Regions from separate parts of the Butyricicoccus sp. AF35-5AC genome, predicted to be linked through region 2. Evidence: predicted binding sites of a transcription regulator. Region 2 holds the regulator's gene; the other holds the start of a gene.
What was found. The regulator LexA, encoded in region 2, represses DNA repair genes until DNA is damaged. The targets are predictions, from matches to a motif close to CNAACANNTGTTNG.
Positions count from the first base shown of each region.

Region 1: dinB (DNA polymerase IV) is a predicted target of LexA. The motif match lies at 2,976-2,989, and genes of this name have one in related genera.

Region 1 covers NZ_QUDX01000001.1:188,035-195,389, forward strand. The annotation lists gene pdxR (MocR-like pyridoxine biosynthesis transcription factor PdxR) at 1-115, shown strand, start outside; gene DWZ82_RS00860 (RNA polymerase sigma factor) at 203-703, shown strand; gene DWZ82_RS00865 (hypothetical protein) at 669-1,709, shown strand; gene dinB (DNA polymerase IV) at 1,744-2,958, opposite strand; TPP riboswitch at 3,057-3,159, shown strand; gene thiS (sulfur carrier protein ThiS) at 3,232-3,426, shown strand; gene thiF (sulfur carrier protein ThiS adenylyltransferase ThiF) at 3,633-4,268, shown strand; gene mscL (large conductance mechanosensitive channel protein MscL) at 4,316-4,729, opposite strand; gene DWZ82_RS00890 (thiazole synthase) at 4,808-5,572, shown strand; gene thiH (2-iminoacetate synthase ThiH) at 5,784-6,974, shown strand; gene thiC (phosphomethylpyrimidine synthase ThiC) at 7,328-7,355, shown strand, end outside.
Region 2 covers NZ_QUDX01000001.1:5,311-12,665, reverse strand. The annotation lists gene recG (ATP-dependent DNA helicase RecG) at 1-1,517, opposite strand, end outside; gene lexA (transcriptional repressor LexA) at 2,322-2,912, opposite strand; gene DWZ82_RS00040 (Asp23/Gls24 family envelope stress response protein) at 3,210-3,560, shown strand; gene DWZ82_RS00035 (DAK2 domain-containing protein) at 3,871-5,520, shown strand; gene DWZ82_RS00030 (hypothetical protein) at 5,598-6,365, opposite strand; gene DWZ82_RS00025 (RNA polymerase sigma factor) at 6,358-6,912, opposite strand.

The sequences.
Region 1 (7,355 bases), 180 kb from region 2:
CTATACGCCGCCGGTCAAGCCGCCGCGAGCAACACTCGTGCTCGGCTATGCCGGTCTGACCGAACAGCAGATCGACGAGGCGGCAAAGCTGCTCAAGCAAGCGTGGACAAAATAAATGCAACCCGAAGTGCGATAAATTTCTGCGAAAATTTGTAGCACTTCGGGTTTTTATTTCGTATTACCGGTGAAAGGAGGATGGAGCATGACCGCAAAAACACCCGAACAACTCGTCAGCGTCTACGGCGACATGGTATACCGATTGGCGTATGCGCAGACGCGCAGCCGTCACGACGCGGACGATATTTTTCAGGAGGTCTTTCTCCAGACCGTGCGTAAAAAGCCGGTTTTCGACAGCGAGGAGCACGAAAAGGCATGGCTGCTGCGGGTGACGCTCAACTGCCTGAAAAGCCACTGGCGCATGGCATGGCGGCGGCATGACACACCGCTCGATGACTGCATTCCGTTTCCCGAGCCGGAGGACAGCGCACTGGATGAAGCCCTGCGGCGGCTGACGCCCAAGTACCGCACGGCAGTGCATTTATTCTACTGCGAGGGCTACACCGCAGAGGAGATTGCGCGCATGAGCGGGGAAAAACCGTCCGCGATACGCACACGGCTGACACGCGCACGGGCACAGCTGCGCGAATTGATGAAAGGAGAACTAGACGATGGATTTTCACAAGCAGTACCGCGACATGAATGAGAATATCACGCCGAGCGACACACTGGTGCAGCAGACGATCGCCAAAATGGAGAGCGGCAGGCCGCACAGAGCGCGAAAACCGCTCAAGATCATCCTTGCGGTTGCGGCGGCACTGGCCTGCGTGAGCACCGCCGTAGCCGCCAATCAGGAGGCGGTTCTGCGGGTGCTGTACCAAATCGCGCCCGGCATGGCGGAGTACCTGCAGCCGGTCGGGCAGGTCTGTGAGGACCGGGGCGTCAAGCTGGAGGTCGTTTCGGCGGACGTGGAAGGCAGCACGGCAAAGGTTTATTTGTCGCTGACCGACACCACCGGCAGCGTGTTCGGCGATGCCGCGCCGGATCTGTATGACAGCTGGCATTTGGATTATCCGCGCTGGGGCAGAGCTGCACCGCTGTCCTGCGGCTGCTCGACGGTTGACTACGACCCAAGTACCCACACGGCAACGTATTTTCTTCAAATTGACGATTTGGGAGGAGATATTCCGGCAGGCGCGTTCGAGTTTTCGTTTAATAAGCTGCTGATTGGCAAAGTGGAACAGGAAGGCGTTCCGGTAACGGCGGATTTGTCCGCTGTGCCGCAGAATGCACCGACCGAGAACCACGATATCAACGGTCTGAGTGCGTCGGATATCTCGCTGTACGAAACCATGCACGACTATGATTTTCTTGTTCCGCAGGGCACTTTGTGGCAGAGTGAGAATGGGGTATGCGCACTGATTGCTGCCGGATGGCGAAATGGAGAACTGCATTTGCATTATCGCACAGATGGTTCGCTGACGCTGGATAATCACGCAGATTTTTCGACCTTGCACCTTGCGGACGGCACGGAACGGATGTGCGATTACACGGTAACCTACAAGGATTTTGACAACGATACCGACTACACCGAGTACGTTTTCCCGATGGCATACGAGGATGTTGCCGGCTGTACACTTACCGGTGATATCTACACCGCAAGCGACCTGATGGACGGCAACTGGGCGGTATCCTTCCGGCTGACGCAGTAACGCAAAAATGAGGACATATCCGGCAGATATGTCCTCATTTTTTATCCGTTTTATCCTTTTTCTTCACCGAATGCGCGAACATGACTGATTTATCACCGAATTTCTGCCGCAGTGCGTCAACCGTCTGGTCGAGCTTATGCTGACGGTCGCGCTTCTGGATATCCTCGGCGGCGTCAAACAGCGAAAGCTGCTCGCACGACTGATTTTCCGGCAGCAGATTGGCTGCCGTGACCGAGAGCAGGCGCACCGGCTTGTCCATCGGCCAATGTCCGAGCAGCAGCTGCATGGACAGGTCGATGAGCGCACGCGTGGAATTGGTCGGCCGCTCAAGCGTTATTTGACGTGAGCGGTTGTGAAATTCCGGGTCGCGGATGCCGAGCTGCACGGTCTGGCACACCATGCCACGTTTTCGCAAACGTCTGCCGACATTGTCGCACAGCGCCGTGATGCCCATGCGGCATTCGTCCGCGCCGAGCAGATTGTGTGCGAACGTCATGCTGTTGCCGACCGATTTGACTTCTCGTTCCGCGTAAAACGAGCGCACCGGCTCATCGTCCTCACCTCTGGCGTAACGCAGCAGAAGATCGCCGTTTTTGCCCAGAATGCTGTGGATAAATGCCGGATCGCAGGCCGCCAGCTCGCCGATCGTGCGCACGCCCAGTCGATTCAGCCGGTCGCTGGCGCGTTTGCCGACATACAGGAGTGTGTTCGCGGGCAAGGTCCACACGCGCTGCTTAAAATTTTCGCGCGAAAAGACCGTCGTGCCGTCCGGCTTTTTGTAATCGCTGCCGAGCTTGGCGAACGCGCGGTTGAACGACACGCCGACCGAGATGGTCAGTCCGACCTCCTCGCGCATGCGGCGGCGCAGCTCGTCCGCAATATGCTCGCCGGAGCCGAACAGGTGCATCGAGCCGGTGACATCAAGGAAGGATTCGTCAATGCCGAACGGATCGACAAGATCGGTGTACTGCAGGTACAGCTCGTTGCATTTGCGCGAAAACTTCACATATTCGCTCCGATGCGGTGCTACCAGCCGTAAATCCGGGCATTTCCGTTTCGCCTGCCAGATGGTCTCGGCAGTTTGTACGCCGAAGGCTTTGGCCTTCTCGTTCTTGGCGAGAATGATGCCGTGGCGGCTCTCCGGATCACCGCAGACGGCGGTCGGTCCGTCGGCAAGCGACGGGTCGAGCAGCGTTTCCACACTCGCGAAAAACGAGTTGCAGTCGCAGTGCAGAATGGTTCGGTCCATCGGTCATCATCTCCTCTCGAACGAATGTTTGCATCGTATAACTGCATTATATCCGAAAAAAATGTGCTTGACAAGTGGGAGAATGAGGTGCATACTGTATTTGCAAGCAAGGGTGCCGTGATGAGCGGCTGAGAGGGCGAGAGCCTAACCTTTTGAACCTGTTGGTTAGCACCATCGTAGGGAAGCTGTCGCATACACTTGAAATTTTAATGCTCCGGTTTTACCGCATGGTGAGACCGGAGCATTTTTTCTTGCGGAAAAGAGGATATTTGCATGAAAGTAAACGGTAAAGAACGTGCCGTTCCCGCAGAGGGCACGGTTCTGGCGCTGCTGAAGGAGCTGGGTCACGACCCGCAGCGTGTAGCTGTCGAGAAGAACGGCACCATCATTCCGCGTGCGCAGTTCGCGGAAGAGCAGCTGACCGATGCCGACCATCTGGAAGTCGTATGCTTTGTGGGCGGCGGCTGATACCGCTTCGCGCCAAACTGCAGTTTGGTGCAAGAGGGGACATGTTGCGTAAAACGCGGATATGTCCCAAAGAAATTTGCGCGCTGCGAGCGGTACACAAATTTCTTACTGGTGTGAAAACCGAGATACATGCTCCCGGTTTTCATGGAAATTGCAATGCAATTTCCGATTAAATGCACGCTGCGCGTGATTACAGGAGAATTCCCATGATTTTAACCAAAGAACAACTGCATGACGCACTGGTGGAACGCCACGGCGCGGATATTCAGGCTAAGCTGGACAAGGCGTGTGTCGGCATTGCGGGTCTGGGCGGGCTTGGCTCCAACCTTGCGATTTTTCTGGCGCGGCTGGGTGTCGGTCATCTCATCCTCGTGGATTTCGATGTGGTGGACATCACCAACCTCAACCGACAGCATTACACGATGAAAGATCTCGGCATTCCGAAAACGCTCGCACTTGTCGAGCAGCTGGAGGCCATCAATCCCTATCTCACCTACGAGACCTACACCGAGCGGGTCGTTCCGTCCAACGTGGAGCGGCTGTTCTCCGGCTGTGATGTGGTCGTGGAGGCGTTCGACAAGCCGGATCAGAAGGCTATGCTGCTCGAGAATCTGCTTACCAGACTGCCGGAAAAGCCGGTCGTATCGGGCAGCGGCATGGCAGGCTACGGCTCGGCGAACCTGATCAAGACCGAAAAACGCTTTGGCCATGTGTACCTCTGCGGCGACGGTACAAGCGATGTAGCCGACGGTCTCGGTCTGATGGCGCCGCGCGTAGCGGTCTGCTCGGCACACGAGGGAACCATGGTGCTGCGTCTGCTTATCGGAGAAACAGAACCGTAAATAGAAAATGGAGAACAGAAGCCGCAGCTTTCATTCTCCGCTCTCCATTATTCTTTCGGCTGATCGGAACCGCAGTGTGCACATTTGACAGCTTTGATTGGAATCTCGCTGCAGCAGAACGGGCAGACCTTGGTGGTCGGCTCTGCGGGTGCTTCCGGCTTTTTGCCGAGCGCAGTCAGCTTATTGACCGCTTTGAGCAGACAGAGCAGCACGAACGCCATGATCAAAAAGTTGATGATCGAGGTGATGAATGCACCGTACTTCAGCTCGACGCCGCCAATCTTGAGCACGAACGCGCTCAGGTCGGTGCTCCCGGCCGCACCGAGGATCGGGTTGATGATATTTTCGGTCAGCGAGGTGACGATGCTGGTGAACGCACCGCCGATGATAACACCGATCGCCATGTCCATCACGTTGCCGCGCAGCGCGAAGGCTTTGAATTCTTCGATAAACTTTTTCACTTTTACGTTCCCCTTTCTTATTTATACTATCAGTTTATACGTTTCCCTTAAATGGGTCAAGAAAAAGGAGTTTTTCACATGAAAGATACACTTGTAATCGGCGGACACGAGTTCAAGTCCCGCTTTATCCTTGGTTCCGGCAAGTATTCGCTCGACCTGATCAACGCTGCTGTGCAGAATGCAGGCGCACAGATCATCACGCTGGCGCTGCGCCGCGCAAATGAGGGCGGCACGGCTAACATCCTCGACTATATTCCGGAAGGCGTAACGCTGCTGCCGAACACCTCGGGTGCCCGCAATGCCGACGAGGCAGTTCGCATTGCGCGTCTGTCGCGTGCGTGCGGCTGCGGCGATTTCGTCAAGATCGAAATCATGCGCGACAGCAAGTACCTGCTGCCGGACAATCAGGAGACTATCCGCGCGACCGAGATTCTCGCAAACGAAGGCTTTGTTGTCATGCCGTATATGTATCCCGATCTGAACGTTGCGCGTGATCTGGTCAACGCGGGCGCGGCCTCCATCATGCCGCTGGCGGCTCCCATCGGCACGAACAAGGGTCTTGCCACCCGCGAGTTCATCAAAATCCTGATCGACGAAATCGACCTGCCGATCATTGTAGACGCAGGCATCGGCCGTCCGTCGCAGGCTTGCGAGGCAATGGAAATGGGTGCGGCAGCCATCATGGCAAACACCGCGATTGCCACCGCAGGCGATATTCCGGCGATGGCTGAGGCGTTCAAGCAGGCGATTGAGGCAGGCCGCACGGCGTACCTTGCCGGTCTGGGCCGCGTCCGTGAGACGGCGTCGGCATCCTCTCCGCTGACCGGTTTCCTGCAGGATTAAAGTTCTCGATTGAAACCACGCTTTCAATCGAAAAAGGATATGCCGGGCAAAGCCCGGACATATCCGGCAAGAAAATTTGCGCGTCGTTACACGGCACACAAATTTTCTTCCTTGTATAAAAACGCAGGTACACGCCCCGCGTTTTTATGAAAATTGCGCCGCAATTTTCGATTAAATGCGCGCTTTGCGCGAAAACAGAAAGGTATTTGTCATGGAAAACGAAAAAACGGAGATCATCTCCGCAAAATATATCACTGAACAAACCAATCACATGGAGTACCAGCCGGGTATGGACAACATCGGCTCCGAGGTGCAGGACGAGGTCATTTCCCGCATGAACGCCTATGACGCGGATGCCTATACGGCGGCTGACGTATTGCGTGCGCTTCGCAAGGACGTTCTCTCGCCGGAGGACTTCGGCGCACTGCTGTCTCCCGCGGCGCTGCCGTTCCTTGAGCAGATGGCGCAGCGCGCACAGGCCGAAACGCGCAAGCATTTCGGCAACTCGGTGCAGATGTTCACCCCGCTGTACATCGCCAATTACTGCGAAAATTACTGCATTTACTGCGGTTTCAACTGTCACAACAAGATTCGCCGTGCCAAGCTGGATATAGACGAGATCGAACAGGAGCTGAAGGCCATCGCGGAGACCGGTCTGCAGGAAATCCTCATTCTGACCGGTGAGAGCCGTGCCATGTCGCCGGTATCCTACATCGGTGAGGCCGTTAAGCTGGCGCGCAAGTATTTCCGTGTCATCGGCATCGAGATTTATCCGCTCAACGTGGATGAGTACGCTTATCTGCATGAGTGCGGTGTGGACTACGTTACCGTATTTCAGGAGACCTATGACGACCAGAAGTACAAAACCCTGCACCTCGGCGGTCACAAGCGCATTTTCCCGTACCGCCTGAACGCACAGGAGCGTGCACTGATGGGCGGCATGCGCGGTGTCGGCTTTGCGGCGCTGCTCGGTCTGTCCGACTTCCGCAAGGATGCGTTTGCGACCGGTCTGCACGCGTATCTGCTGCAGCGCAAGTATCCGCACGCAGAGATTGCTTTCTCGTGTCCGCGCCTGCGCCCGATCATCAATAACGATAAGATTAATCCGAAGGACGTACACGAGCCGCAGCTGCTGCAGGTCGTCTGCGCCTACCGCATCTTCATGCCGTTCGCGTCCATCACTATCTCGACCCGCGAGCGGGCGGGCTTCCGCGATAATATCATCGGCATCGCCGCCACCAAGATTTCCGCAGGTGTAGACGTCGGTATCGGCGGTCACTCCGGCGAGGATAAGGGCGATGAGCAGTTCGAGATTTCGGACGGCCGCTCGGTCGATGAGGTATATCAGGCGATCTGCGATCACGGTTTACAGCCGGTTATGGCAGATTACTTATACGTTTAATACATTTCTGCTGTATTTTGCCGAAGGCAAAACAAGCAGAACAGGCGCACCGCAGTGTGCCGCATAAAATTCCCTAAGAAAGTCGGGGCGTGTACCTGACTTTCTTACCATTGCCCGCGCCGCCGCGGCGCGGCCTTGTTTGCTGTGCAAACGAGAGAGGGATATCCGGACAAGTTTCCCTGGAAACTTGTTCGGTATCTAAGGGGGACGGAGTCCCCCTTAGAACAAGGCTTGTCAGCCGCCGAAGTGCGGCAATCTGCTGAGGACAGAGCGCACCGCATGCCACTGCAGATTTATATGAAAACCGCACTCCGGAAGCAATAAATTTTATTCCGAAGGAGTATCAGTAAGCCATGAGAAATTATGCAACGCAGATGGATG
Region 2 (7,355 bases):
ACGTGCCGGTGCGGAAGCAGCTTCTGCAGGTCTTTTGCATGCTGCTCCGCGCTTTTCAGCTTTGTTTCCGCATTTTCGCTGTCCTCGATGAGCGGACACACAACGTAAGCCTGTCCGCCGAGACCGACCTGCTTATCAATGAAGGCAGTAATACGCTTGCGCATGTTTTCGCCCACGGCGTAGGTCTCGACCGGACTTCTTCCGGGCGGGATCTCGTCCAGCACGGATACATCCAGATCGCCGTACATGATGAGTGCGAGCGTGCGCGGAATCGGCGTAGCCGACATGACGAGCACATGCGGCGAGCCGCCTTTCGCGGACAGCGCGGCACGCTGCGCCACACCGAACCGGTGCTGCTCATCCGCGATAACGGCACCCAACCGATGAAACTGCACACCCTGCTGAATGAGCGCGTGCGTGCCCACGACCACCTGCGCCGCACCGGTCTCGATGGCGGCGAGCGCCGCCCGCTTCTGCGCGGCAGTCATCGAGCCGGTGAGCAGCGTGCACGAGATGCCCAGCTTGTCCAGCATAGGGGCAAGCGTCTCCGCGTGCTGCGCGGCGAGGATTTCGGTCGGCGCCATGAAAGCCGCCTGCCAGCCGTTCTGCGCGGCCAGCGCACACAATCCGGCCGCTACCACTGTCTTGCCCGAGCCGACATCACCCTGCACCAGCCGGTTCATCGGCCGTCCGGAGGCGCAGTCTGCCGCGATCTCCATAATCGCACGCCGCTGTGCACCGGTCGGCGTAAACGGCAGGGCTTCAAAGAACGAATCCAATCCATTCGAGGTAAAAACAATGCCGGAATCCGCTTTTCGGCGCTCCTTCAGCTGCTGCAGACCGCAGCAGAGCAAAAACAGCTCCTCGAATACCATACGTCGGCGTGCCTGCGCCACATCGTCCTTGGTTTTCGGCCGGTGAATTGCAGAAAGTGCGTCTACTGCGTCCGGCAGGCGGTATTTCGCCCGCAAAAGTTCGGGCAGCGGATCGGGCCATTCACCGGTCAGCGTGTCGAGCGCGGCAGCGGTTACACGCTCGAGATCGCGCTGGGTCAGTCCCGCCGTCAGCGGATAGACCGGCACGATGCGTCCCGGGTGGTCAGCGTCCGGTGCGACCTTCTCCGACTGCGGGGAGACCATCGTGCGGCCGCGCCCGAATCCTTGCACCTTGCCGTAGAACACATACTCCTGTCCCACGCGGAGCTGCGCCGCAGCATATGGATTGTTGAAATAGGTGACGTTCAGCGTGCCGGTTTCGTCGTAAATCGTGCACTTGACCAGCGTCAGGCCCTTGCGGATACGGTTGACCCTGGGTTCGGTGCCGACCACAGCGCGCACGGCGTACTTGTCCTCCATGTCGATTTCCGCAATCGGCGTGATGTGAGTGCGATCCTCGTAGTCGCGCGGGTAGGTCTCGAGCGCGTCACGAAGCGTGCGGATATGCAGTTTTTCGAGCAGCTTCGCCTTTTTCGGGCCGATGCCCTTGACGAACTGGATGCTGTCATCAACCGATGGCATGAGGATTCTCCTTTGGGAATTTTGATTTGCAAGGCACCCGCTTTACGGGGCGCACGAACCGCGCAGGCGGTTCGCCCATTCTGGGCGGCGCCCTTTTTTCTGCACCAATTGACCGGGGCGCACGAACCGCGCAGACGGTTCGCCCTAACGGGCGGAGCGTTTTTCGCTGAAGTTCAGCGGGGATTCGCCTACGCGGCGGGCGCATAAGAGGGATGGACACCAAAGGTTTCCACCCCTCTTATGAATCTCCCCGTTTCCTCTTAGCACGGCGAAATTTGCAGAACTGAGACTATAAAGGAACGGCAGAGGATTTTTTCTTCCGCAGGACGACTGATAGCCGTCCATGTATCCGCGTATTCGCAGGGTCAGATACCTTACTGCTACACATACGGGCAACTCTACGCTGGGTGCGGCATAACAGTGCCGCACAATTCGTTAGCGCGTTACAATAGACAGGGCCTACGCAAGATAAAAGGTACCAAACGCATAAATTCATAGGTGCCATGCGTTATAACATGCCAAAGGGTTGCGCGACACGAGTATGTCGCGCTTGCGGAGACTGAACCGTCTGCGTAGCAGTACGCTATCTGTGAACTGCGAACAGGTTGCGAAAGACACGCTGTGGTAACTCGACTGCCGTTCCCCTTTTCGAAGCGGTCGCCGCTCTCTGGTCTGCGCCAAACTAACAAACAAAGGGAAACGGGTGAAAATCAGAGGGTGGAAACCGCAGGTGTCTACCCTCTTGTGCGCCCGCGCGGCGTCAGCGCACGTCCCCCGCTCAGCCGGTACTGAAAAAGGCTGCTCTTAATACTCGCGGTAAACCGCCTTCACCACGCCTAAAATCTGGCACCCGGTGCCGTTGATCGGCGGATACGCCGGATTCTCCGGCATGAGCCATACGCCGTCCGGCGTGATGTTGAGCGTCTTGCAGGTAGCCTCATCCTCGAGCAGCGCGATCACGATGTCGCCGTTGCGCGCCTGTATATCCTGCCGGATAATGACCAGATCATCATCCATAATGCCCACGCCGATCATCGAATCGCCGCGAATGCGCAGCGCGTAATACTCGCCGCCTCCCGCTGCCGGTTCGAACGGCACATAGCCGATATGCTCCTCCACCGCGAGGATCGGCATACCGGCGGTGACACGGCCCAGAATCGGCACGCGCGGCACCATGGAAGGGCCGCTGACCGGCGTCAGCGCACGCGATTTATGCTCATTCGGCTCCAGATAACCGGCCTCCTGCAGCTTTTTCAGGTGCGCATGCACGGTGGACGGCGACCGCAGTCCCATCTCTGCACCAATCTCGCGCACCGAAGGCGGATAGCCGTGTTCGAGGGAATAACTGCTTATATAATCCAGTATCTGCTGTTGTTTGGCGGAAATCTTCTTCATTTTCGGCACTCCTCGCTGTTTCCGTCGGAACATACGTTCGTAATTTTATCCTTATTATACCGCAATCCGCCGCAATAAGCAAACATTTGTTTGCATTAACCTGCACGAATTTTCCGCGTTATTCGACACTATCCTTCAATTTATCCATTTTCTGCCGCTGTGTTGAAAAATAACGCAGTTTCATCACCGCATTGCTTGTATTTTACATGATTTTGTTATATCATATAAACAGCAAAAGTATTGATTATTGCAAGGGGACCCGCATTCTGCACCCCTAACTCGCAGGGAGGTTTTTATATGACCATCAAGACCGATCTCGGATATATCGACATTACCAACGAGGTGCTGGCTGGCATTGCCGGTTACGCAGCATCCTCCTGCTTCGGTGTCAAAGGCATGACTATCCGCTCCATGTCGGACGGACTGGCGCACCTGCTCGGACTGGAAAACCAGTCGCGCGGCGTAAAGGTCACCGAGGCTGTGGACGGCGGTGTCAACATCGACCTGCACATTGCAGTCGAGCACGGTGTGAATATTGCCACCGTCTGCCGCTCTATCATCGGCGAGGTACGCTACAACGTTGAGCGCCTGACCGGTGTGGACGTGAAGAACGTCGATATCTATGTAGAGAGTATTAAGGCGGACTGACCTATAGGGGACTTCGCAAGTCCCCTATATACGGAAGTCAGTTCCGGAGAAACTGACTTCCGATACCCGAACGTCGCCGTCCAGGACGGCTGAGTCGGGGTAACAAAACCCACGCACATGTCGCGGGTTTTGTTGCGGCGAAATACGCCGCTGATTGCATGCCGCGGCGTAACCGCGGACGTCTGCGGACGGAGCCAATGGCTCGGATTGCCCGAAGGAAATCCTGCCATGCGGTTACGGTTTGCAAGCAAACCGAAATCTTATTACGCGCAACTGCGCGGTTACTTTTTTTAGGGAGAGATTAAATTAAATGGCAGATCAGAAAATCAACGGTGCGCTGTACCGGTCCATGGTGATCGAGGGCGCACTCGCCATTGCCGAAAAGAAGGAACAGGCAAACGAACTGAACGTATTCCCGGTGCCGGACGGCGATACCGGAACGAATATGTCCATGACGATGGGTTCCGCGATGGCTGAGATGGAAAAGCTCGCTGAGCCGACCCTCGCCAAAGCGGCGGATGCGACCGCTTCCGCGCTGCTGCGCGGCGCACGCGGCAACTCGGGTGTTATCCTGTCGCTGCTGTTCCGCGGCATGGCGAAAAAGCTGCGCGAGACCGAGGAGGCTGACGGCCGCACCCTCGCGCTTGCGCTGCGCGAAGGCGTAGACACCGCCTACAAGGCGGTTATGAAGCCCGCTGAGGGCACCATCCTGACCGTATCGCGCGTTGCAGCACAGCACGCGGTCGAGCTGTGTCAGGCCGAGCCGACGCTCACCGCAGAGCAGGTTCTGGCAGCGATCCTCGAGCAGGGCCACACCGCACTTGAGGAAACCGTTCACCAAAATCCGGTGCTCGAAAAGGCAGGCGTGGTTGACGCCGGCGGCTTCGGCTTTATCACCATCTTCGAGGGCATGCTGGACGCGCTGCGCGGCATCCACAAGGAACGTGCTGTTGCGGCAGAGCCGACCAAGTCCACCGCAGACTTCGCTGCGATCAACGACGAGGACATCACCTTCACCTACTGCACCGAGTTCATCGCATCCCGCAAGGACAAGGCACGCAATGTTGCCCGTCTGCGCTCTATCCTGAACGAAATCGGCGATTCGCTGGTTGTTGTCGAGGATGATGATATCGTCAAGGTACACGTTCACACCGACCAGCCGAACAAGGCGCTCGAGGAGGGTCTGAAATTCGGTCCGCTGCTGACCGTTAAGATCGAAAACATGCGCGAGCAGCACACCGCCAAGGTAATCGAGGGCACGGCAGACGCGCCCAAGGAGCGCGTGATCGTTCCGGCAGAGAAGAAGTTTGGCTTTGTAGCCGTTGCTGCCGGTGAGGGTCTCAAAACCCTGTTTACCGACCTCGGTGCGGACGTTGTCGTACAGGGCGGACAGACCATGAACCCGTCCACCGACGACATTCTGCACGCTGTCGATGCCGTTCCGGCAGAGATCGTTTTCGTGCTGCCGAACAACAAGAACATCATCATGGCTGCCGAGCAGGCGGTTCATCTCTCCGAGGAGAAAAAGGTGATCGTCGTGCCGACCAAGACCATCCCGCAGGGCATTTCGGCTATGCTGGCAGTCGATCCGGAAGCTGAGCAGGACAGCGAGCTGGCGCTTGCCATGCTGGACGCGACAAAGCACGTCCGCAGCGGTCAGGTGACGTATGCGGCCCGCGACAGCGAGTTTGACGGCAAGAAGATCAAGCAGGGCGAGTATCTCTCTCTGTGCGAGGGCAAGCTGTGCGCCAACGGCAAGGAAACCTCGGTCCTCAAAAAGCTGGCTCGTGAGATGGTCTCCGACGACAGCGCGTTTGCAACCGTTATCTTCGGCGAAGGCGTTACCGAGGAGCAGGCCGCTGAGGTTGAAAACCTGCTGCACAAGGAAAATAAGGAGATGGAGATCAACGTCATCAACGGCGGTCAGCCGGTTTACTACTACATCATTTCGGTGGAGTAAACCATCTCTCTAAGCATAAAAAAGCATCGGAAACTGCGTTTCCGATGCTTTTTTCGTGAAATTTCGTCTGCTGCGATTTACTTTACAAGCTCAGCTGCCATATCGAACATGGTCTGTGCGTCCAGACCGGTATCAAAGCCGCTGATGAGGTACGTTGCGCCGTCCTGCTCCCAGAGTACGGACTGGAACATCTTATCCTCCACCTCGTCCGAGCCATAATAGCTGATAACGAGTTCGCCGTTCTTCTCCTGCTGCTTTTCCTCGTCAGACTTCTCGTAGTCGTCCGGTACGAAGCGGTAGTGCGCATCGCGATAGGTCAGCGTAACGCCGTTTACCTCGGCAGTCGTTGCCGGAACCGGATTCTCCATCTCGTCCTCGCTGAACACGGTGTAGCTCTTGTGCGCGGACAGATTCAGCTCCGCGCCATCCTTCGTGTAGGTCGCATCCACCTCGGCGATTTTCTCCGTTTCACCCACACCATTCCGTGCGGTGGTATCCACATCAGAGCCGTAGCTGAACGTATACTCGCCAATCTTGTCCGGCAGCGTGAGCGCTACACCGGCATCCGCCAGATGCGCCTGCGTGCTCGACAGATCCAGCCGCTGGTCAGACCAGCCCTTACTGAAAATGCCGCCCATTCCACCTGCCGCAAATGCGCCGGTCACCGCAATCGCAGCGACAGCGGCAACCGCCACAAAGCGTTTGCTCCACAGATGACGCTTGCGTGCCGGTGCATTGTTCAGTGCGAATTTGACGCGCGCCTGCATCGAATCCGGTGCATGCAGCTCATCTGCACACTGATGCAGCATTTCCTTGATTTCACGTTCCATTTTGATTTCATCCATGATTTGCAGCCTCCTTCGGCTTCCGTTCTTCGGTCAGCGCCTGCCGCAGATGGCGGCGAGCGGAAAAAAGGCGGGATTTCACCGTTCCCTCGGTCACGCCGGTCGCCTGCGCGATCTCACGCACCGAGCGATCATCGAAGTAATACAGCACCACGGTCACGCGGCGTTTTTCGTCCAGTGTGTCGAGGGCGGCATACAGGCGGCGCTGCTCATCCGTCCGCAGCACGGCGGACAGTGCGCTTTCGCTCTCACCTGCATCGAAAAATTCGGATACCGGCGTTTCCCGCTTGGCTTTGCGGCAGTACTTCCATGCCGCGCGGGACAGCGTTCTGAGCAGCCACGGCCGGAATTTGCTGCCGTCCCGCAGGGATTTGATGGACTGCGCACAGGTGACAAAGGCCTCCTGCGCCAGATCCTCGCCGTCCGTCCTGCTGCCGGTGATCAGGCACGCAAGGCGGTATGCATCGTCCTTGTAGCGCTCGTACAGCTCATCGAACGCCTGCATATCGCCGTGCTGCATGCGGCTGACAAGCTCTTTATCGTTCATAACTTTCTATCCTTTCCCTGGGTGCGTCTGTATATAAGAGCAGCCACTCCGGATTCGGTTCATTTTATTTTCGGTGAAACCCGCGTCCTTTGACGCACCCGAGTATAAGAGCCGCGAAGCGGCGGGACGGTTCATTTTTATTTAACGGACACTTTGTACAGTTTTGACGGTTGCGTTTAACGTGGATGTATTCTATACTGGATGTATGAATATGCCAGTGCCGCTGACTCCAGCGATGGTGTCGCCTGCCCGGCGAGGGCACAAGAAGGAGACAACCTGCGGTTTTCTCCTTCTTGTGAATCTTCCGCTTTCCCTTGGAGGGTCTGGCGCAAACCGGAGACCGGCGACCGCTGCGAAATTGGGGAACGGCAGAGGATTTTTTCTTCCGTAGGGGAGCACAGTGTGCTCCCATTCCCCTGCCTATACGCAGTGCCAGATACTCT